Regions from separate parts of the Siphonobacter curvatus genome, predicted to be linked through region 1. Evidence: riboswitches for the same ligand, from Rfam matches in the RefSeq annotation. Region 1 holds a riboswitch; each other region holds the start of a gene.
The links. A riboswitch is a leader RNA that binds a small molecule or an ion and turns the genes downstream of it on or off. The one in region 1 is predicted to bind cobalamin.

Region 1 (6,040 bases):
GCTCCCGTCGAGATATGAATGACCACCCCACTTTTCTGATTCTGCATGAGCGGCAGCAGGGCCCGATCCAGGCGGATGGTGGCGAGTAGGTTGAATTGCAGTTCCTGTTCCCAGTCCTGGTCACTTAATGCCTGAAAACCACCGCCGGGAGTTGTAAGGCCGCCGACGTTGTCAATGAGGATGTCAATTCTTCCATAGGTATCCTGTACTTGCTGGGCCAGTTGCGTGACCTGATCCGCCTGCGTTAGATCGACTGCTATGAATGAATGGGTTGAATCTGAATCGGCGGGGCGGTTTCGGGCCGTTACGATGACCTGGGCTCCCGCCTGAGCTAATTGATCCGCAATCGCTTTGCCAATGCCCTTGGTACCCCCCGTTACTAAAGCGATTTTACCACGAAGGTCCGTACTAAACGAAAGTTGATTTTCCATGATTTGTTTTTTGAATTGATTGTTTCAGAATAGATGCCAAAAAGTACTACACAGATTATTCTGAATTATTTGTTTCAGAATGGGTTAAAAATTTTTAGGATGAAATTTGTCGAATCAGAAGTTGAGCTAAATTCCTGATTTGCTTTGAATTAGCATACAAAACATGAAGTTCATACCAGCCGGTGTAACTCGCGACGATGAAATCAGCCAGCAAATCGGGGTCTTCTGTTGCGGCCATCTGACCGTCATTTATGGCCTGTTTCACTAATGAACTCAGATAATTACGCGTGAAATCATTATCCGCTTTCAAAATCGATTGAATACGATCATCCTTGGGAGAAACTTCGAAAGCCGTCTTAACGGCCAGACAACCGTTGGCGTCCTTAATAATTGTTTCGGATGCAGCCTCGATGAAATTAATGATAGCCGCCAGCGGTGAATCCGCACGTTCGGACTGATTTTGTAAGAATTCCCGCTTATTCTGAATGTAGTATTTCAGACACTTGACAAACAATTGATGCTTATCGCCGATGGTATTGTAAAGACTACTGCTGTTGATTTGCATGGCGTCCGTTAAATCGCGGAGGGAAGCCCCATGATAGCCTTTTTCCCAAAAGACATCGGTAGCTTTTTGAATTGCTTCTTCCTCGTTAAACTCAACGTTTCTTGCCATGCTTCAACTAATTGCTCTGCAAAGGTGTGTCTTTTTCTGAAACAAACGTTTTAGAAAACAAAATTATTTTTGAAAATTCAAAAATGTGCCTGGAAAGAGCAGGTCCACAAGAATTTATATTCTATAAATAATCTACTGTTAATGAGCATTTTATAGAATTAATATGCAAATGATTGAGAAAGATGGATCGATAGTTTTTCCTTCCAATGTTCAACAAAAATCCCCCAACCCGTTAGGTACTGGTTGAGGGATTTTACAGTAATCAAGGTTTTACCTTAGCCTAGAACGCCAGCGTGTAACGCAACGAAACCGTACGCCCCGGTAAGTTATAACCCCGCTTTTCGTAGTAATTTTCGTCCGTCAGGTTCGAAACGGACAGGGTCAGTCGATGTTTCTGCTGGAACGAATACATGGCTACGGCATCGAGTACCATGAAGGGAGCATACGTGATCTCCGGATTTTTGGCATCGGTATAGTCAATGTCCTTGCGGGAGCCTACGTAACGTCCGGTCAGTCGCATACGAACATTTTTGATCGGACTATACTCCGCCCCGTAGGAAACCAGATTCCGGGCTACGTTGGCAATATCACGGCTACTACGCGAATCATTTTTTCCTAGAATCACTTCTTTGGCTTCAAACATGGACGTCAGAGTGGCGTATACCTTCCAAACGCCTTCCTTCCCATAGCCCGCTTCGACTTCCAGACCGTTCATATGCGAGTCGGCGGCGTTCACAAAACGCGTCCGTGAAACAATGACGTCGCCATTACCCAGGGGTTCATTCACGTCAGTAACCACTCGGGCAATCTGGTCTTTTACCTGCGTAGCGAAATAGGTGGCATTGACGTAGAAGCCGTTCTCTTCAAAAGAAATCCCTACGTCCTGGCTCCAGCTGCTTTCATTCTTCAAATCGGGATTACCGCTCGTCACCGCAATTTTTCCGGTCGTCGTACGAGCTTCAGAGTACCCGGCTACGTTGTAGGCATCGGGCGTAACAAAGGCTCGTCCTACACTGGCTTTGATTCGTACACTTGGCAGAATCTCGTACCCGGCGGCTAAACTAGGACTCAAAAATGGATTCGTCTTTTTACCGGGTTGATACGTAGTCAGCAAAGGTGTTGCCTGCACATCAAACGTGATCTGATCAAACCGTAAACCGGGTTGAAGCGTCAATTTGCCCCATTTCAAATTTGCCTGAGCGTAAAAGGCTGAAGAAATCAACGCGTAATTCGGCTGCGTAGGAGCCCGTTCCGTCGTTAAGTCTGACCAGCGACGGCCTTTGGTGGAAGCCTTCAGGTAATCGTAGCCTACGACTAATGAGTGCTGCCCCAGCGTCCAGACGTCCTTGACTTGTACGCCCGTCCAGGCATTGGCGGTACGGTTAGATCGATACGGGACCACCGGTTTGCCGGAAACATTGAGGGTATAATTCGTGTTCGATTCATCCGCTGTGAACACTTTCAGACTCGGCTGATGGGCCCCCAGATTACCCGATAAAGCAACTTCGCCCGAGGCCCGCTCGACGTCCTTACTGCTGGATTCCGTAATGCCGTAAGCAATATCGCCGGGCGACTGTACATTCCGGGCCTGAAAGGTTTCGCCGCGAACATCCAGCCGCCATTTCGAACTAAGCTGGTAGCCCAGTCGCAAGGCTCCGGTATAGTAACTGAGTTGCGTATACGGCCGGGTTTGGCCATCGCCAGTACGGTCATCGACCTCCACATCCGGTTGGTTAGCGTAATGTTTGACCGCATTGCGAAAATCGAAGGCATTACGTAGCCAGTTGTTCTTCCCAATTTTATAATCATTGGCCCGCTGAAAGTAGGCAAACGACAAATCATAATCCAGTTGTTTGGTTAGATTCCCTCCCGTTTGCAAACCCGCCTGCAGGGTCTTGAAACTACCGTACTCCACATACGCGGACCCCTGGGGCGTTCCCTGGGATCGGCGAGTGATAACGTTAATCACGCCGCCCATGGCTTGCGATCCGTACAAAGCCGAGGCAGGGCCTTTGAGTACTTCAATGCGTTCGACACCGTTGAGCGAGATGGTGGAGAGATTGGTGGCTCCCGCCGGACGGCCATCGATGAGTAACAGCGTGCGTTGATTTAATCCCGAAAACTGGGGCCGAAAACCGCGAATCCCGATTCCTGAAGAAAGGTTCGGATACTGAATCACGTGTAAGCCAGCGGTTTTCTTGGCAATATCCGTTAGATCATTAGCAGGAGTTAAGGCTATGTCCTGACGAGTAATCACGCGTAAACTGCGGGGTACCTCGGCTAAGGTAACCTCCGAACGGGTCGCCGTTACCACAATGGGTTGGAGGGCGTACACCGAATCCGCTGGTGTTTGAGCGTAAGTCAGTCCAGGCAATAAAAGCATACTGGCCCAAAGGCCTTTTTTCTGGGGGGAAGAAAACATCGAAAATGAATAAAGGGTAAACGAATACTGAAGCAATAGTCTAGAATGTATCAACTAGCGTGAGAATGCCCACTGCAATCGAAAAAAAGCCAATGACGTAATTCATCCAGCGAAGCACACGTTCCGTTCGCTGGGCTACTTTTTGTAGTGAAAAGGCAAAAACGCATCCGTAGACGGTCATGGCCAGTAGAATACTCAGGCTTTGAATGATGATGATCCAGACGGCGGTGGAAGCGTCCTTGGCCGCCAGCGTAAGGGCAACTGTACAGGCCCCTCCGGTACCGGCTAGTCCGTGAATCATCCCCACGCCAAAGGAGCGGTTTAGCGGTGTAGCTGCCGCGTTGGATACCTCCGTTGGGCGGACCAGATCATTTTTGAAATTACGACGAATGGCAACAATGCCCAGATAAATCATCAATGGCCCTACCACGTATTCAACCCAGGAGGCAACTTCCAGAGATAGCTGAGATTTAAGTAGTAAGATCAGGCAGGCAAAGAGAATGAGCGAAAAGGCGTGCCCTAACGCCCAGTGCGAAGACCGCCAGGCTACCCGCCACAGCTGACCTTTCTTTTTTTCACTGGTCAGGACGGAAACAGCCGCCAGGTGATCGGGTTCGAAAGAGTGCTGAATGCCCAGTACAAACGAATCGAGCAGTAAAGGATGAATCATGTAGTTTTCCCGGATGAATTCTATTGCTTACGGGAAAACAAAGCTAGAGGATGACGCAAGCGTCTCCTCACCGATTAGGCTAGCCTCCTGCTTTTCTTCCCGAAAGCACGTTGGTATGATTTCAATGGCAGGTCTTCTGGCTCGTTCCTTTCTCAGCCCCTTCCCATGCTTGAAAGCACAGTGGTTTGTTTGATGAGAAATGTTGGGAGTTTTGAGTTTGGGGTTTAGAGTTGTTTTGCACTCTAAACTCAAAACACTAGACTCGTTCGGAACTTACAGCAGCGGGTACTGCTCCGGAATTGCACCGGATTCCCTTTTAAGCCCAATGAATAATCCACTGGACACCGATTGAGCCGCGAAAGTACGACAATTTGCAGGATTCAAAGAGCTAAGCCTATTTTTTCAGCTCAATATTTCTTCAGGATTATGGGCTCATTCGTTTCAGACGAACCGGAACCGTCGTTGTGTAGCGATGGTCATTGCTACTGGAGAAGGCACTTCCACTTTCGGTGATATACCGGAACGTAAGCGTCAGATTCAGGGCATCGGACTCCCAAGTACCCCCTTCCTCAGCGGTCATTAGGTTAAAATTATTACGTAGCCGGGTATTTTCATCCTGAAATAAAAAAGTGATCCGGCTCAGAGCTTGTTGTTGAGAATTGCGTACGACTCCTTCAAGTCGGTACTGCTCCTGACCTAACCGACTCTTTACTCGGGCGACTCCTTTAAAGCTTTGCTTATTGCCCCCCCGGCGTTTCCGATTCAGCCAATCTACTTCCGGTTTAAAAATTTCCAGTTCGAGTGTTTTGGGGATACCATCGGGGTCTTTGAAGGGCCCAAACCAGTGGCCCACTAATGAGGGCGTCACTGAGGCGTAATCCCAGGGCTGTTGCCAGCGATGATAGACGTACTGAACGCCGTATACTATCCCTAGCAGAAGAATTAATCCACCCCATAAACGAAACGCTCTCATGGTTTTCTGCATCAAAAAGTACCTTTACTCTCTTCTCAAACAAGGTAATAGAAAAGTTTCAAACTGGGAAGTAAACGCGTTGAATAGAGTGAGCGTAAGGGTTCAAAGCAAGCTTTACACGGGCGAGAAAAGTGGTCTTTAACGTTCACTAATTAATCCCTTAAAACGCTTAACGAGTAGAAGATACAATTGACAGGAAAAAGTCTGCCATTCATAGAATTAACCTTTGATTACGAGCCAGAGACCGTACTTTTGAAGCAGATAGGTTGAAGGTTGAACGTTAAAACTCCTCCGTGTTTCATGGGGAGTTTTTTTATTTTATTGGGTATATTTCTACTGTATTCGTCTGACTTAATTATCAAAATGATAAACCCTAACCAGAAACCAGTTAGGGTTTACTGCAACCAAAGTTTCGCAGTACCCTTGATACTATTAAACCGCTAGGGCACCCGAACGTAAAGTGTTTACGCCTTCAAATAGCTAGCTTTTTTATTACAAACCTAATCTTTGGTTTGCTAAAGCTCTTCTTACGAAACTAAGCGTCTGATTCAACGATATTTAACCTCAGTACTAATCTATAACCTCAGGTTATTGACCTTTACTTTAGTCGGTTTCTGACGTTGAGAAGGGAATTTTATTTTCCGTTCCCGAGTGAGTGAATGGTATGAAAAGCCCTAAGAAATCGGTTTCCAGCCTTTCGCATTGAAAAGTGGGTCTTATATTGCGGGGTCAAAAGACGCGTCTATCGAGTCTGCTGTTACGCTGCATGTACGAATGAAAAAACTATTTGAAAAGATGTCGTCCTGGAATTGGGCATGGATTCTCACCTACGCGGTGATTGTGATCCTAGCTCTAATTTGGGGCTATTACC
Region 2 (6,040 bases), on a different contig from region 1:
TGCTCGGGGGTGTCGAGTTTGATTCGTAATACGGGCAAACGTTTTTCGCCGTTCTTCGCGTAATAGTACGCGTCATAACGGTCCAGGACTTTCGATTCCAGCACCGCTACCTTCGGTTCCAGTTTCCGAATTGCTTCTTCGATTGCCTGAGTTTCAAAGGTCTGAAACGGATTGGCTTCGACTTCATCCGCCGCCAGTACACGCGTGTGATGATCGTCCTGCAGAGCCAGGTAGTAAGGTCTGCCGTTCCACTGAATTAATTGTATCTCTTTGAGTACCAGTTCCCGCGATAACTTCTGATAAGCCGCCGCCGGACTTACTTTAAATAAGGTCAGGTTTAGCGGGCCACCCATCCAGCGTTCGGTTGCTTGCGATGAAAGGCGGGCGGAGGGTGTCCAGTTGAAAGGGCTCATGGAAAACAAGCCGCTCAATACCCAGGTAAACGCGAAAAGCCCAAAGATAAAACCCGTGTAATGATGCCAGCGGAACCAGCGTTTCTTGTACGGACTAAACGCCAGCGATTCGGGCCGTTTACGTTGGTAGCGAATGAAGCCCATCGCCAATCCTGCCAGACACATCAGGGTTCCGATTATGGAAACCCAGATGACTATCTGACTCCAGACGGGTCGGTTACGGATGAGGAACGTCGGATAAATCCAGTGCGGAATCGGTCCCAGCCAGGCTAGCAACCGTTGCCGGGCCGTAACCTGTTGAACGACTTCGTTTGAAAAAGGAGACACATACACATAAGTCCCCGCTTCGTTGCCCATTTGCATTCGATATACTTCGGGCAGGTAGCCCTGTGAGCGGTGGGCCGCCATCCACTGATCGATCTCTGTTAATTTTTCAACCTGCTGTACCCCCGCATGGGACCAGTGCTGAGCCAATTGACGAGCAAAGCTTTCACTGGCATAGGGCAAAATAGCCGGGTTATCCGCGTAGATACTAAGCTGGCGGTTTTGTAGGGTAACGATCCGATATACGGGCCGATTCAGTACCATACCTAAGCGAATGGATTTGATGGAATCCGTTACTCCTGCTCTAGTAATCGCTTCTGCCGGCGTTAACAGGCAGGTTGTCAAATCAATCGGAGGCGTTTGTTGCAGCTTCTGGTGTGATTTGAGCGTCGGATACGACACGTACATCATCATCAGTCCCGACAGAAACCAGACCAGAAACAGTAGACTCAAGGCAAATCCCAGGTAGCGATGAACGAGCCGAATGGCTTTGGTGACTGTTTTCACGAAAGATATACAAAGCCGCAGACTCCAAAAGTCCGCGGCTGAAAGGTTAAAGTTGGTAACTAAGCGTCAGCAGGTAATTACGGGTGGCTCCGGGATAAAACTGCCGGGTTAAGATCACGTTGGTGAAATAGCGTTCGTTAAACAGGTTATTCACATTCGCCCGAATGCCCACGCGGTTCAGCTGATACCCCAGGGCCACATCGACGGTTCGATAGGACGGCAAAACGTACGTATTCGCCGAGTTGGCGAAGGCTTCGCTTTGATAGTTGAAGCCCACCCCAGCATTCAGCCCTTTCAAGGTTTTTCGCTGAACCGTGTAGTTTAGCCAGGTATTTACCAGATGCTTCGGAGCCAGCACCGCCGTTTTACCCGCCACGGGGTTTACCTCTGCACTGGCGTAGGGTAAGTACTGGGCTTTGGTAAAAGTATAACCCACCGTCAAATCAAGGCCCGCGAAGGGATTGCCCTGAGCCTCCACTTCAAAGCCTTTTGATTCCGCCGAACCTACGCGTTTGAAAACGCCACCGGGCAAACTTTCCACCTGATTGTCTTTTCGCATGTAGTAGACCGAAGCCGAAGCGGCAAATTTTGATGACAGCTCCAGTCGGGAGCCCACTTCAGCCTGATAACCCGTTTCGGGATCGAACGTCTCCCCGTTTGGAGCTACCCGGCGGGAGGGTTTGAAATACGTTGAGTACGAGGCATAGATGGATAAAGGTTCAATGGGCTGATAGACTAGGCCCAGCCGATAGGTCAGGGCATTCCGGGCTATGGTTGATTTCGCTCCGTAGTTGGTTACCTGGCGGTCTTTGTCCACCTGATCGGTGTAATATTCGCCTTTGAATACATCGTAACGCAACCCAACTAATGCCTTGATTTTTTCGGAAAACCGGATGAAATCCTGTAAGTAAATTCCGTGTACCGTTTCATCCGTAGCCCGGTAGTAGGTATCGTAGTAATCGATATATCCCTGGTTTTCAATCGGGTTTTGTACGGGAATGGTTGCTCCTTTGCCGGCACCAAAAATAGCACCGTTATACGTTTTACGGTCTAGTACGCTAAGCGAATACCCCAGCAAAATCTTCTGCGAAACCTTGGCGATGTTGAGATCGTAGGTCAGCTCCAGCTGATTTTGTAACGGCTTGGTGAGGTGATTGAAGTAGTAGGGAAACGAGCGGGTAATGGAATCCCGCCGGGTATTGAGCGTCAGTTCTTCCGTTGAAAAATAATCGATGTTATCGTCCGAATACGAGAGCTGATTGGAAAGTTTCAGGTTGGCCATAAGCTGCCGCACGTAGCGAAACTGAACATCCGTTCGCGTATGCTTTAAAAAATCAGCGGGGTCGTTGTAACGCGTCGTTAGATCCATGCCGGGAACCAGCACGCCGCCCGCCAAAACGGGAATACCCGAATCCGTGCGGTACACATCTTTATTGGCTCCCACCGACAAATAAAAGTAGTCCTTGCGGGTGGGTGTATATTCCAAGGCCACGTAGGCATTGTTAGTAGAGATACCCGCCTGCCGGAAACCGTCGGTATTCGACACCCCGAAATCCATCCGGTACCGAAGCTTCGGGTTGATCGAACCACCCGCACCAGCCCGCATCCGACGGGTATTGAAACTCCCGTAAGTCGCGGAAAAATTAGCCCTGAAATCGGCCGTAGGCTGTTTCCGTACGATGTTGATGATACCACCCAAAGCCGAGTGCCCAAACAGAACGGAAGCCGGGCCTTTCAGTACTTCGATGCGTTCGACGTTGGCTAAATTCGTGTTGGGAGCACTTGTGGAAATGTTATGTCGCTCATCCCGAACGCCATCAATCAGTACCACGAAATTGCTGAACCCGCGAATGGTGAAGTGCTGAAAACCGCCGTAGGTGTTGTTGGAACGAACGCCCGTGGTATTTTTCATGGCATCCCCCAAATCATCAATGCCGCGTTGCTCGATGGTTTTTGAACTGACTGAGCTGGTAGATAAAGGCAGATCCCGCAGCGGAACATCGATTTTGTTAATCGCCGAAAACGAGCGGGTTCGCTGACTGGTTACCGTCACCACCGAAAGCTCGTGGGTTTTCTGGTTAAGCTGATAATGCAGGGGCAGGGTTTGGCCGGCTTTGACCTGTACCTGAACCTGACGCACTTCGTACCCGATACCGCTCAGCGTGAGGGTATACGCTCCCGCCGGAATTGCCTGCAACTTAAAACTGCCGTCGGCCTGGGTGATTACTCCCAGACCCGTGGGCTCCAGACGAATGGAAATGCCGGGTAGGGGTTCCTGAATTTCCGTTTCAATTCGCCCTTCCAGCGAGCCGTTTTTGTGTTGCGAAAATGCCTTTAGGAGGATGCCGCAGAGTAGTACCCAGGTGGTAAAAAGGACTTTGCTACTTAATCGTGAAGTAGAAATGGGGAGCATAACTTTTAACTAAAAGGTTAAAAGTTCTTCGCTTGCGTTCTAGCTAATAATGGTTCGGGGGTAGAGAAGAAATCAGGAAAGCTTACGCACGGGCATACGCGTATCGGCACAGTTGTGCCCATACAACAAAGCAAAGCTCCCCTTGATAACGCTCTAAACCGTGAAAGCATGACCAGCTAAGAAAAAGGCAGGTCTCCTGACTTGTTCTATTTCAGACGCCTTCCCATACCGAATGATACAGTGGCTCATTTGTCTGAAACGTATGCCGTTTACAGTTTTCAGTTTTCCGTTGCCAATGTTTGAGTAATTGAAAACGGAAACGGTCAACCGCAAACTGCGTAGAACTTACAGTTGCACGACAGCTCGTGATTTACACACGATTCCCTATTAATCTGTCTTTCGACAGAACCTTTTTCCGTGGAATAAGAAGTAAAGAACTTGAATGAGGCCGCGAAGGTAGGCTAAAAATGATAGATTAAAGAAGGAAGAGATAACATTACCTCATGTCTTTGTTCAACCTTACTCAGGTTTAGCCCGATTAACTACGGTTTAGACAGGCCCTGCGAAAGAGGAAAGTCAATAGGAAGGCTTCTATCGTTTTACCCGCCGAGCGGCTAATTTAGGCCTTTGCAGCCATTTCAGTGTCGCTCCTGTTTTCAGCTATTAAACCCGCCCCTGACTCCAAGGATTGGTATAGACGATTTAGTATAGAAGTGAAGGTAACGCTTCTTATTTTCCCACTATCTCTTTTCTGAAATGCTTCCCCCAGTTGCGTAATTCGACCAACAGGTCTTTCATCGACAGGCCCAGAGGCGTCAGGGCGTATTCTACCGTGATGGGCATACTGTCGTACAGCGTACGGGTAATGAGCTGATTTTCTTCCAGTGCCTTTAGTTCCTGCGAAAGCATTTTGGGCGAGATCTCCGGAATATCCCGCTGGATTTCACCGAAGCGTTTGTTGCCATACGTCAGGGAGATGATAATGGGAATCCGCCATTTGCCCTGAATCACTTCCATGGCATCTTTGGCTACTTTCAATTCATACTGGCAAGCGGGTTCGGTGCTTTTCATGTTTGGTAATGGTTCATACGTACTTACTCTCAGGTAACTACTTACCCATAGGTAACAGCTATCTTTTCGAAAGTGAATATAGCTAGTTTTGTCGCATTCATACTAACGAACAAGCTCATTCATGAAAAATCTGTTTTTCCTACTCGCGTTTCTAATATCCACCGTCAGTCTGGCCCAATCGCGTACGCCACGAACCTTTCTGCTCGTGCACGGGGCCTGGTCGGGTGGATGGGATTACGCCCAAGTGGATGCCTTACTAGCAGCCAAAGGGGATAAAGTTTACCGACCAACGCTTACGGGTTTGGGTGAACGCGTGCATTTGTCCAATGCCAACGTCAACCTCAGTACGTACATCTCGGATATTGTCAATGTGATCCGGTTTGAAGACCTGCACAACGTAATTCTCGTCGGACATAGTTACGGCGGTATGGTCATAGCGGGCGTGGCGGAGCAGGTACCCGACCGCATCCGTCAACTCGTATACCTGGACGCAATGGTACCCAATGATGGGGAAAGTGCCAAGGATGTGTGTGGTCCGATCTGGGACGCCCTGATGGTACCGCACATTAAAGACAGCGTGATGACCTATCCGTTCGGTCCTACCAAACCCACGCCGCCCATGGACGTACCGCAGCCCATCAAAACCTATACGGAGCCGCTAAGAATTAGCAATCCACGGGTTGGAAACATTCCAACTGCTTTTATTGTCATGACGAAAAATGGTAAAAGTGATAGCCATACGGACGCCATGGGACTAAGCCGGGCCAGGGCCAGAAACTGGAAGATTTACCCCTTCGAAGGCGGTCATTACTCCATGCGGGAACAACCCGAAAATCTGGTAAAAAAACTAGAGCTGGTATTGGGGAAGTAACGGCTAAGGATTCGTTCATAACTGGATGGTAAGTTTTCATCAGTTATATAACATTTCCTGAGGAATCGAATGGAATATACAAGAACCAATTACTCCGGAAAACTTTCCAGAGGCCAAGTCTCAGGATATGTTTTATTAAACGACAAAGGCAGGAACGGATGAAATCCATTCCTGCCCAATAGATCAAATCTACGGTTCTAGACGAAATTTTACGAACCGTAAAAATGCTGAGCTACTCGAGTCGGGCCGTACCGCCAGAGGTCCCCATCGGCGCCACCGTAGTTGACGGGCTGGGAGCGTTTTCAATGGCCTCCAATAGCCACACGGGAGGTTCCCCGGCCGGCTGGTCGCCCGAGGCCGTTCCCATAGTCGTACCGGTATTACTACTCGCGGGATCTGTTCCCTGGGGCTCTCCGCCGGCGTAACCGGGAATTGAATCCG
Region 3 (6,040 bases), on a different contig from region 1:
TTATTACCTATCTGTCAAAAACGGAAATCAGGGGAAGTAAATACAAAGGCTCTACTGACAAACATCAATTACAGGAACTAGCGTTGGATTATCAGGACTGGACGGAATAGAAGTATTAATCACTGAAAACCGAAAACAGGCAACTGAAAACTGAAACACATGAAACGTCGCGATACACTTAAATCCATTGCACTCGGGTCGTTGGGCATGGCTACGGTTCCTTCGACGGACCTGGTGGCGGCACCGCCCGAGAAACCGCTACAGATTCCCGGCGGACGGCAGAAATCCGAAGCCATTCGGGATGCTAAACTTCAGGCGGAAAAGTTCTTTACGCCGCACGAACTGAAAACGATTACGGTCCTCTGCGACATCATTCTTCCCGCCGATCAGAAGTCGGGGAGTGCCTCGCAGGCGGGCGTACCCGCGTTCATCGAGTTTATGGCGAAAGATCAGCCCGTACACCAGACGCCCCTGCGGGGTGGGCTGGCCTGGCTCGACAGCGAAAGCCGCAAACGCTTTAACAAGAAGTTCGTAGAACTGACGAAGCCCCAGCAAATCGAAATTGTCGATGACATTGCCTACCCTGAGCAGGCAAAGCCACAGTACTCACAGGGAGTGGCCTTTTTCAACAAAATGCGGGACATGACGCTTACCGGTTTCTACACTACCCGCATGGGCTTTGACGACCTCGGCTACGTAGGAAACACCCCCAACAATTGGGAAGGTGTACCCGAAGAGGTACTGAAGCAGTATGGCTTGAGTTATGAATAAGATTTGAGGTTTAAAGGTGGTTTGATAGGATTTGAAGTTAGAGTAAAGTTTGAAGTTTAAGTAGAATGCAAGGTTGAGCAAAATAGGTTAGTAACATTCATAGCATAGGTTCATCTGAATGTACTTACAAGCTCCTCTCTCATCTGAAACCACTATCAAACCTTTTCACACTTGAAACTTTACTCAAACCCCATCGCACCTCAAACCCATTCCCCAATGCTGATTCGGAGAAATACCGGGTCAGCATTTTTATTTTCCCTACTTTTGCGGACGTTTTAGGTTTCGGTACATCCCGGTACCGGATTAAAAGGGAACACCGGTGCAAATCCGGGGCTATCCCCGTAGCTGTAAGTTTCGGGATCGTTTCGAGTGTTGAGTTTAGCGTTTGGGGTTCTAATGAATAGTAACTCAAAACGCTGAACACAAAACCCAAAACAATCCAATTTCCAGACAATTCGCCACTGTACCCGTTTCGGTATGGGAAGGCGTCTGGGGTGAAACGAGCCAGAAGACCTGCCTGAAACGAAATCCATTTCGAGCTTTCGGGTGAAAAGTCGTTTAGGAAAGGTAGACTATTGGTGGGTGGCTCAGACGCCCGTCCGTATCGTTTATGCCTTTCGCCTCGCGTAACCGGATTGCTCATCATCTCTTTTATTCAGAAAACGATGAGCGTTTTTACCAAAAGTACCCTTCTCTTTTTGTTGGCTACAACGGCCGTTTGGGCTCAGGAAACCCAACTGGAACCCGTCACTGTGACGGCCAACCGTACCGATCAGAAACTTTCCCAGACCGGAAAAGTCGTCACCGTGTTACCGGATTCAGTCCTCCAAAAATATGCTACGCAGTCCGTCGGTGAATTGCTTTCGCGTCAGGCCGGCTTTATGGTGGTTGGGACCCAGGGACCTCTCGGTACCAACCAGGATGTATACGCACGCGGAGCTGGTCAGGGCAATACCTTGATTCTGCTCGACGGCGTACCCATTTACGACCCCTCCGGCATCAATAACACCTTCGATCTAAACTTACTCTCCGTGGGCGAAATCGAACGGATCGAAATTCTCAAAGGAGCCCAGTCTACCCTGTACGGTTCCGATGCCGTGGCGGGGGTCATCAATATTTTCACCCGAAAAGAAGGCGACCGTCCGTTAGGAGCTTCGGCGACGGTACAGGCGGGAAGTTATGGTACGTTTCGGAGTACGGTGGGCCTGAACAGTTCTTCCAAAGCCGGATATTTCAACGCCCAGTACACGCGGTTACGCTCCGATGGGTTTTCGGCGGCACACGATGCGAAAGGCAATCAAAACTTCGACAAAGATGGGTTCTGGCAGGACAATGCCCTGTTCAACGGTGGGATTCAACTGGGGTCGAAGTTGCTCTGGAAAGTACGTGGTATGTATTCCTGGTATCGAAACGAGCTAGATGCCGGAGCTTTTACCGATAGTACGAACTATGACTATACCAATACCATGAAAATGGCCGGTACGGGTTTTGAGTATACGCACAAACTCGGAAAGCTGACGGCCAATTATGCGTTTACGACCTTTGACCGGAAATCCGAGCTGGATCAGTCGAGTTTTGAGGGGAATACTCATTTCGCCGAACTCTACCATTCCTGGAATATACGACCCTGGTTTGATCTCATCACGGGAGCCGATCTTCGTTCACAAAATACCTATCAGGCTAATCCATACGGCCCACCCATTCAAAAAGATACGGCTCATACGCAATTGATTAGTGCCTACATAACGGCTTTGTTACGTAGTCGAACCAACCTGGCTCTGGAATTGGGAGGCCGGTATAATCATCATTCTTTATACGGAAGCAATGTTACGTATTCAGTCAACCCTTCGTATCTGTTCAAGGATCGATACAAAGCCTTTGTGAACCTCTCCAGTGGCTTCCGGACGCCTACGCTGTATCAGTTATACTCGCCCTATGGTAACAAAAGCCTGAAACCGGAAACCAGTCGTTCGCTGGAGCTGGGGGTACAATGGTTTAGCAAAGACAAAAAGTCCAATGTGCGGGTGCTGTATTTTGACCGCCTGATTAAACAAGTGATCGATTTCCAGTCGCTCAACCAGCCTCCGTATGGTCGGTACGTGAATTACAACCAGCAAAAAGATCATGGGTTCGAACTTGAAGGCTCTTACCTGTCAAACGGCTGGTCGCTGACGGCGAATGCGACTTACGTGACCGGGCAGGTCACCCAGCCATTGAATGGACGCGATACGACATTTAATAATCTATTCCGTCGCCCAAAGATGCTGGTCAATGCCACGCTCGGCTACCAGATTACACCAAAAGTATTTGCTTCCGCTACGGTACGCTCCCTGGGTAAACGTTCGGATCGATTCTACAACGGCGAAACTTTTCAAACGGAGCTCGTCGAGCTGAAACCCTATACCACTCTGGACGTTTACGCCGAATACCAGATTAATACTTTCCTTCGCGTCTACGGCGATGTCCGTAATCTGTTGAATGAGCAGTATTTTGATAGCTACGGATACAATACCCGAGGCCGAAACTTCACGGCTGGCGTGCGATTCCAGTTTTAATATGAGAATTAAGGAAGCTGAAGGGCCTGGCCCGGGGTTGCATCCCGGGCTAATCAACTTGAACCCGTTGGGGTTTTTAGTACAGCTTAACAGCATGCGTTTGGGTGGAGGCTTTGGCGAATTGGTCTAGTTCAAGCAGACGTCAAACACGTATCAAACCATTCAAACCTTAAAACAGAATACCCCCTATGACTTTAGAAGAAACGATTCGTCGAAAGATTGATTTAAAAACCAAACCGCTGGGAGCCTTAGGTCAGCTCGAAACGCTGGCCTTACGGATCGGCCTGATCCAGCAAACGGAAAGTCCTCAGCTGAAACATCCGACCCTACTGGTATTTGCCGCTGACCACGGGATTGCGGCGGAAGGCGTGAGTGCCTACCCGGCGGAGGTGACCTATCAGATGGTCCTTAATTTTTTAGGGGGTGGAGCGGCCATTAACGTTTTTTGCCGGGAGAACGGTCTGGATTTACGCGTCGTGGATGCGGGCGTGAACGCTGATTTTCCGGAGCATTCTTCTTTAATCGCTGCTAAAGCGGGCTACGGAACAGCCAGTTTCTTACACGACTCCGCCCTGACGGTTGAGCAACTGGAATTCTGTCTGGCCAAAGGAGCGGAACTGGTACAGGGTTTACAGCAAACGGGCTGCAATGTCGTAGGGTTTGGGGAAATGGGCATTGGCAATACTTCCTCGGCCAGTATGCTCATGAGCGTTTGTACGGGCATCCCGCTGGATCAGTGTGTGGGCAAAGGTACTGGGCTCACAACGGATCAGCTATCCCGTAAACAAAGCGTATTACAGCAAGCTCTGACTCGGCACGGTTTACTTACCGATCCCTATAAAATCCTGCAAACCTACGGGGGCTTCGAAATCGCCCAGATGGTGGGAGCAATGCTAACGGCCCGTTCGTTACACATGGTGTTGCTGGTGGATGGTTTTATCTCGACGGCTGCTTTGCTCGTAGCCAGCCGAATGCAACCGGAGGTGTTGGAGAACGTAATCTTCTGCCACCATTCCGCCGAACAGGGGCATGGCTTATTACTGGATTTTCTGCAAGCGGAACCTTTGTTACGGATGAATCTACGGTTGGGCGAAGGTACTGGTTGTGCTCTGGCGTATCCACTGCTGAAAAATGCCGTAGCCTTTCTCAATCAAATGTCTACTTTCGCCGAAGCCGGTGTTTCTTCGCTCGATGACTGAATTACGATTATTCCTAACCGCGGTGGGTTTTTACACCCGTATTCCCATTCCAGGCTGGGTGGGCTACGGGGCTGAACAACTCAACGCCTCCCGCAAATACTTCCCACTGATTGGAGCCATCGTGGGGGGAATGATGCTGGCGGTCTATTTCAGTAGTGAATTGATTTTCCCCAAAACGATCAGTATTTTGCTGAGTATGATTGCTGGAATTCTAACGACGGGAGCCTTCCACGAAGACGGTTTCGCGGACGTATGCGATGGCTTTGGCGGTGGCTGGACGAAGGAGCAAATCCTGACGATCATGAAAGACAGTCGGGTCGGAACGTATGGAGTAGTCGGCTTGGGTCTGCTACTGAGTTTGAAGTTTCTGATTTTACTGGAAATAGCGGGAGTTTCCCCTCATCTCTTCTGGAGTGGTATTCTGAGTGGACAAATCGTAAGTCGCTTTATCGCCTCCACCATGATTGATACGCACGCCTACGTTCGGGATATCGACACCAGTAAAGTGAAACCGATGGCTTCCGCCCGATTAAAGACGCCAGCCTGGTTAGTAGGGTTCTTCTTTGGTCTGGTGTCTCTGCTGACCTTGCCCAGTTACTGGCTGGGGCTGGCGGCCGTGGTGGCCTTTGGAAGTAAAGTTGTACTAGCCCAGTATTTCAAGCGATGGATCGGCGGGTATACGGGGGATTGCCTGGGTGCCATTCAGCAGGTGAGTGAAGTGATTTTCTACCTTAGTCTGTACGCGGGATGGAAGTGTTTATAATTCGTCATACCGCCGTCAAAGAGGCCCAGGGCCTTTGTTATGGGCACAGTGAGATCGATCTGGCCGAAACGTTTGCCACTGAGTCGCAGCGAATCGTAGATCAGTGTCCGGAAATCTTTGATGTGGTATTCAGTAGTCCCTTACAGCGTTGTACGCAATTGGCCGGGCAGCTACTCGCTCGGCAGGTACGAACGGATAATCGACTGAAAGAAGTACATTTTGGAACCTGGGAACGAAAAGCCTGGAACGACATTCCCCGAACGGAACTCGATCCCTGGATGGATGATTTCGTTGACGTAGCCCCGCCGGGTGGAGAGAGTTTACGGCAACTGTATACGCGGGTAAATGCGTTTCTGAATGAACTGCGAAACGTACCTCATCAGCGAGTGGCGGTTGTTACGCACGCGGGAGTTGTGCGATGCGTATGGGCGGCTCTGCTGGGTATACCCTTGCAAAATATCTTTAAAATTCAGGTTTCCTACGGTCAGATTCAAGCGTTCGAACTGGGCCCGGAACCCGCCTTTGATCGCTGGCTAAGCTCGGTAGTTAACTGATTTTTCGTTTATTTGTGAAGTCCCATCTAGCATAAGGACCTCGCAAACCTATGAAATCATTACTTCTGCTTTCGGCAGCCCTGGGGCTAAGCCTGACCGCCTGCCGAAATTCTACGGACCGCCAGACGGCCCAGCAAACGACCACCTCGCCCGACTCAACTGGTACCGACTGGGCCATGCTTCCTTTCGAAAAAGTAG
Region 4 (6,040 bases), on a different contig from region 1:
TTCAAGGGCATCCTGCCAGGAAGCTTGCTGAAAAATCGCTGGCGTCATGACAGCAATTACGGTAGAGGGAGCCAGTTTCCAGCTAGAAGGATACCGTTTGATGAGTGTACCCATGAAGATGGCTACCGCAATGGCTAGAAAGAGGGAGAAGATATTAACACCCGTCAGGACGATAAAAACAATACCAATTAAACAGCCGCTAATAGTATTAATAATCCTGGAAATCGTATTGCGACGTAGATCACCAAAATCAGGCTCGGAGACGATGGCTACCGAAATAAGTGCCCATTCTTTTTTCTCGATGTGAAGCAAATCGAGTAACATCCAGGCAATGGCTGCTCCGAACAAAATCCGGAACGCATACAAAAAAGTGGTTTTTTTGAGCTCGATTTCTTCTAAAATTGTTTTTTCAAGCTCAATGATTCGTTTCTTGGGGTTAATAAGTGTTTTATAGATCATGGTACTTTTCGGGCTGTGACCAAACGGTCGTACTTTAATGGCTTCTATAAAATTAACGCACAAACTGCCTGAAGAGTTTTGAATATTTTTGTACTATTCTAATAATCTACGCAATCATTTGAACAAAATTTCCAGAATGACTGCTTTCTGGATTCCTGAATCGAAAACCGGTGAATAATAGGGCTGTTGCCTTATCTTTGAATTCTACTCAACTTGAACCGATGCCTTATCTTGTTTTAGACCTGGAAATGACCGGAGGTGAACCCGGCTGGAATGAAATCATACAAATTGGAGCCGTTTTGTGCGATGATGACTGGAATGAACTGGGAACGTATCTGTCGAATGTCTATCCGGAAAACGAAGAAGCTTTCTCGGAATATTCAGCTAAAATTCACGGTCTGAGTCTGAGCGATCTGGACGACGCTCCCATGATTTACGACGTCATCCCACAATTTGAAGAGTGGATACTGGAAAAGCTCGGTCGACTGCGGGGCCGTACCCAGACGCTGGATAATTCCCAATACCTGCGGGATGTTATCATTAGCGGACAATCCGTCATCAACGATATTAATTTCCTGCGGTACGCCTACCGGGAAGAGAAAATCAAGTGGCCGTATTCCAACAAACTGCTGGATCTGCATACGCTCGGCTATTTCACCTTTGAAGTACTGAAAGCCAATGGCAAGCCCGTACCTAAGTCACTGAGTCTGAAAGCCATTGCGGGTTATTTTGGACTGGAACGGGAAGACGCCGAATTTCACAATGCCCTCGAAGACGCTCAGCTGACTACGAAATCGTTCAAAGAAGTATTTGCTCTTGCCAAAAAGTTTAAACTGGCGGAGTAAGGAAAGAATAAACGATAAAGAGCCGATCCTACAGGATCGGCTCTTTATCGTTTGGGTATTTCGTCAGGAAATTAATCCAGAGCCGCTACCCCGGGAAGCGTTTTGCCTTCCATGTATTCGAGCAGAGCTCCACCGCCCGTCGATACGTAGCTTACGCGGTCACCGTAACCGGCATTGTTTACCGCAGAGGCGGAATCACCACCACCGATGAGTGAGAAGGCTCCGTTTTCTTCAGTTGCCGTCACTACGTACTCCGCAATGGCGTTGGTGCCTACAGCAAAATTCGGGAATTCGAATACACCCATCGGACCATTCCAGAGAATCGTTTTCGAATTCAGGATGGCTTCTTTGAATACTACGATCGACTGGTGTCCAATGTCCAGCCCTTCCCAGCCCTCGGGAATCTGACCCGAAGGAACCGTCGTTTTGGTGGCGTCGTTGGAAAACTTATCGGCAATCACCGTATCTAGCGGCATCAGTAGATTGACTCCTTTTTCTTTCGCTTTTTCGATCAGCTCCAGAGCCAGCTCCATTTTGTCGTCTTCGTGGATGGAGTTTCCGATTTGTCCACCCAAGGCTTTCGTGAAGGTGTAGGTCATACCGCCACCCAGAATCAGCGTATCCACTTTATCCAGCAGGCGTTCGATCACCAGAATTTTATCGGAGATTTTCGCTCCACCCATGATCGCCGTGTACGGACGCTCTACATTATCCAGAATCCGTTGAGCGTTGTCAAGTTCGGCTTGCATGACGTAACCGCTTACTTTATCAGTAAAGAACTGACCGATTACCGCCGTTGAAGCGTGTGCCCGGTGAGCTGTACCAAAAGCATCGTTTACCCAAACATCACCCAGGCGAGACAGTTTCTCGGCGAAAGCCACGTCTCCTTTTTCTTCTTCTTTGTAGAAACGGAGGTTTTCCAGCAGCAGGATTTCACCGGGCTGCAAGTTAGCGGCCTGATCTACAGCCTGCTGACCAATGGCGTCATCGGCAAATTTTACCGGACGGTTGAAAATCAGCGACAGGGCATTAACCAGGTGTTTGAGCGAATATTTTTCGGTAGGACCGTCTTTCGGACGACCCAGGTGCGACATCAGGATTACCGAACCACCGTCGTTCAGAATTTTCTGAATCGTGGGGATGGTAGCTTTGATGCGGGTATCGTCAGTAATTTCATAGCGGTCATTCAAAGGGACATTGAAATCTACGCGGACAAGTGCCTTTTTTCCGGCGAAATTGTACTGGTTCAGCGTCTTCATCAGATAGAATCAGAAGTTTAAATGAGTAATGGTAAGACCACGCGGTAACAAAGTTCTGAAGCGTTAGTCAAGAACGGAACAAATTTAGAAATTCGGCCAAACTTCCCTAAACCTGACGAGTTTTTAAGCGAAACCTCTTAAAATTTTGCTAAAAAGATATACGCTGCAGCAATGAGTAGGTGGAGTAACGTCTTTTCTAAAAAAGATTCTGCTTCCATATTTAAAAAAACTATGCTCTATATTTGCGGCGTTCTTTGTAATGCCCGTCAATCGGATGGTTGGTTTCGTGGGGAGGTCTTCGCTCGCCAAGGAATGAAAAAGGAATCGTGTGTAAATCACGAGCAGACGTGCTACTGTAAGTACCCGTTTCGCCGCAGCGAAACACGTGCTGCCCAAATTTCCCATTGTTCCGTGAGGAATGAGAAGGGGGGCCAGCATGGTACAAGCCAGGAGACTTGCCAACCTTCTCAATGGTCATGCCTTCACGACTAAGGCCTGATGCACGCATTGATTTTACAAATGTTGTAGGCGTTTCTTCGCCCGGTTCTGATGCTCAGAGCGGGGTCGAAAACGTGTATTCTTCTTCTGACGTTCAGCGAGGAACGTGAGCCGGAGATCGTATGCCTACGCATTCGTAACAATTCACCTTTTTTGGCGGGTTGGGTGTTTCAGAGGCGTTTTTTTAAACCCTTTTTTAACACAAACAACATGGTTACGCACAACCTGGGCTACCCCCGTGTGGGCAGCAAACGCGAACTAAAATGGGCCAGCGAACAATTCTGGGCCGGAAAAATCTCCAAAGATGAACTCCTCTGGGCCGGACGGCAGGTCCGTCGGCAAAACTGGCAAACGCAACAGGAAGCCGGTATCCAGTGGATTCCTTCCAACGACTTTTCGTATTACGATCAGGTATTGGATACGGCCCTGATGGTAGGGGCGGTACCCGAGCGTTACCAGTCGCTGATTGACGGTAAGAGTAATCGCGAACTGGAAATCTACTTCGCCATGGCCCGGGGTATTCAGCAGAATGGGCTGGACATCAGAGCCATGGAAATGACGAAATGGTTTGATACCAATTACCACTTCATCGTACCGGAGTTTCTGAAAAATCAGCAGTTTAAGCGGTATTCCGATAAAGTCATTCACGACTTTGAAGATGCCAAGCAAATGGGTATTCTGACGAAGCCCGTCTTGCTTGGCCCCGTATCGTTTCTGTTACTGGGCAAAGAAAAAGAAGCGGGTTTCCATCGCATTGATCTGCTCGAACGCTTGTTGCCCGTGTACGCCGACGTACTACGCGAACTGGCTACCCGAGGTACGACCTGGGTACAGATCGACGAACCCTGCCTGACGCTGGACTTATCCGAGAATGAGCAAATCGCTTTTCAGCAGGCCTACGAGTACCTAGCCCGGGCGGTACCTCAGCTATCCTTGCTGGTTGCCACGTATTTTGAAAGCATACAGCCCAACCTGGCCCTGACCCTGCAATTGCCCGTAGCGGCTTTGCACGTGGATTTGGTACGCGGCAACGAACAACTGGAAGTCATCCTGGCCGATACCAGTTTTGTCACTTCGCAACGAATCCTTTCGCTGGGCGTCGTGGACGGACGAAACGTCTGGAAAAATGACTTCACGCAATCGTTGACGTTCATTCAGCGAGCGGTGGACGTACTGGGCAAAGACCGTGTCTGGATTGCTCCGTCCTGCTCGCTACTGCACGTACCGTATGACCTGGATCTAGAGAAAAACGAAGCCGTCCTGACGCCGGAAATCAAAAACTGGATGGCCTTTGCCAAGCAGAAACTCGGTGAAGTAGTGACGCTGGGACGTCTGTCCAAGGGAGAGGCTCAGGGCTTATTGCTGGAAAATCAGGTGGCTTTGGAAAGTCGCCGGACGAGTCTGCTGATTCACAAAACTGCCGTTAAAACGCGGGTACAGGCCGTGCAAACGGATGATTTTGAGCGGGATAGTGCGTTTGCCGTTCGTCAACAAATTCAAGGAGAAAGCCTGCCATTACCGCTCTTCCCCACGACCACCATTGGTTCCTTTCCCCAAACCGACGAAGTGCGGCAATGGCGGGCGAAGTACAAGAAAGGCGAAGTAACGAAGGCTGATTATGAAACGTTTGTAGAAGCGGAAATCGAAAGGTCCATTCGCTGGCAGGAGGAAGTAGGGTTGGACGTACTGGTACACGGCGAGTTCGAGCGTAACGACATGGTAGAATACTTCGGCGAGCAACTGACGGGCTACGTCTTCACTCAAAATGGCTGGGTACAGAGTTACGGCAGTCGTTGCGTGAAGCCACCGATTATTTACGGTGACGTAGAACGTCCCGAAGCCATGACGGTACGTTGGACGACCTTCGCTCAATCGAAAACCGAGAAATACATGAAAGGGATGTTGACGGGTCCGGTCACGATCCTGCAATGGTCCTTTGTCCGGGATGATCAGCCACGTAAGGATACGGCCTTCCAGATTGCCTTAGCGATTCGGGATGAGGTACAGGAACTGGAACAAGCAGGCATCCGGATCATTCAGATTGACGAACCCGCCATTCGCGAAGGATTGCCTCTGCGGCGGGCGGACTGGGCGGCGTACCTGACCTGGGCCGTGGACGCGTTCCGGCTGAGTGCTTCGGGGGTAGCGGACCAGACGCAGATTCACACGCACATGTGTTACTCGGAATTCAACGATATCATGGAGGCCATCGCCCGGATGGATGCCGACGTGATTACCATCGAAACCTCCCGTTCGCAGATGGAATTGCTGGAAGCATTCTCGGACTTTCAGTACCCCAATGAGATCGGACCCGGCGTGTACGATATTCACTCGCCGCGTGTACCGAGCGTGGAAGAAATGGCACATTTGCTGGAAAAAGCACTTCGTACGATTCCGGCTCGTAACTTGTGGGTCAATCCCGACTGCGGCCTGAAAACCCGCCGTTGGGCCGAAACCGATCAGGCCTTACGAAACATGGTAGCCGCCGCCAGGCAGCTCCAGCAGACGATAAGCGTTTAGAGGTTTTGTGGTTTAGAGTTTAGTGTTTTGAGTTGCGTAGACCGTAGCGTATAACGGATAACCCCATGATTCGATTCAGAACCCTAACCTCTAAACCCTAAACTCAAAACCCATTTCTCATGTCTTTAGAAGAAAAAATCAAAGCGGCAGAAACCCGCGTATTTAAAGCTGTTTTTCCGAATACGACCAACCATTATGATACGCTGTACGGGGGTATGGCGATGCAGTGGATGGATGAAATTGCCTTCATCACGGCGACGCGACTGGCCCGAAAACCGATGGTGACGGTATCGAGCGACCGCATTGATTTCCGTCAGGCTATTCAGGCGGGAATGCTGGTGGAGCTGATTGGCAATGTCGTACACGTCGGAAACACGAGTATGCGGGTAAGCGTGGAGATTTTTGTCGAAAGCATGTACGCCGAAGGCCGCGAACTCGCCATCCACGGCACGTTTACGT

Region 2: it holds a riboswitch for cobalamin, as region 1 does, so the genes downstream of both, C5O19_RS16955 (TonB-dependent receptor) here and C5O19_RS20680 (cytochrome c biogenesis protein CcdA) in region 1, are expected to answer to the same signal.
Region 3: it holds a riboswitch for cobalamin, as region 1 does, so the genes downstream of both, C5O19_RS12825 (TonB-dependent receptor plug domain-containing protein) here and C5O19_RS20680 (cytochrome c biogenesis protein CcdA) in region 1, are expected to answer to the same signal.
Region 4: it holds a riboswitch for cobalamin, as region 1 does, so the genes downstream of both, metE (5-methyltetrahydropteroyltriglutamate--homocysteine S-methyltransferase) here and C5O19_RS20680 (cytochrome c biogenesis protein CcdA) in region 1, are expected to answer to the same signal.

The regions. Positions count from the first base shown of each region.
Region 1 is NZ_PTRA01000005.1:131,543-137,582, reverse strand. Features, by position in the region: gene C5O19_RS20695 (SDR family oxidoreductase) at 1-431, opposite strand, end outside; gene C5O19_RS20690 (TetR/AcrR family transcriptional regulator) at 526-1,104, opposite strand; gene C5O19_RS20685 (TonB-dependent receptor) at 1,385-3,487, opposite strand; gene C5O19_RS20680 (cytochrome c biogenesis protein CcdA) at 3,567-4,196, opposite strand; cobalamin riboswitch at 4,306-4,561, opposite strand; gene C5O19_RS20675 (hypothetical protein) at 4,621-5,169, opposite strand; gene C5O19_RS26405 (hypothetical protein) at 5,944-6,040, shown strand, end outside.
Region 2 is NZ_PTRA01000002.1:440,476-446,515, forward strand. Features, by position in the region: gene C5O19_RS16950 (PepSY domain-containing protein) at 1-1,244, opposite strand, end outside; gene C5O19_RS16955 (TonB-dependent receptor) at 1,291-3,657, opposite strand; cobalamin riboswitch at 3,827-4,085, opposite strand; gene C5O19_RS16960 (winged helix-turn-helix transcriptional regulator) at 4,387-4,728, opposite strand; gene C5O19_RS16965 (alpha/beta fold hydrolase) at 4,850-5,599, shown strand; gene C5O19_RS16970 (hypothetical protein) at 5,832-6,040, opposite strand, start outside.
Region 3 is NZ_PTRA01000001.1:3,081,640-3,087,679, reverse strand. Features, by position in the region: gene C5O19_RS12835 (four helix bundle protein) at 1-110, shown strand, start outside; gene C5O19_RS12830 (gluconate 2-dehydrogenase subunit 3 family protein) at 160-771, shown strand; cobalamin riboswitch at 1,032-1,306, shown strand; gene C5O19_RS12825 (TonB-dependent receptor plug domain-containing protein) at 1,350-3,326, shown strand; gene cobT (nicotinate-nucleotide--dimethylbenzimidazole phosphoribosyltransferase) at 3,515-4,525, shown strand; gene C5O19_RS12815 (adenosylcobinamide-GDP ribazoletransferase) at 4,518-5,288, shown strand; gene cobC (alpha-ribazole phosphatase) at 5,273-5,842, shown strand; gene C5O19_RS12805 (glycoside hydrolase family 130 protein) at 5,893-6,040, shown strand, end outside.
Region 4 is NZ_PTRA01000001.1:1,586,309-1,592,348, forward strand. Features, by position in the region: gene C5O19_RS06425 (FUSC family protein) at 1-459, opposite strand, end outside; gene C5O19_RS06430 (3'-5' exonuclease) at 681-1,304, shown strand; gene C5O19_RS06435 (phosphoglycerate kinase) at 1,376-2,563, opposite strand; cobalamin riboswitch at 2,826-3,040, shown strand; gene metE (5-methyltetrahydropteroyltriglutamate--homocysteine S-methyltransferase) at 3,272-5,581, shown strand; gene C5O19_RS06445 (acyl-CoA thioesterase) at 5,701-6,040, shown strand, end outside.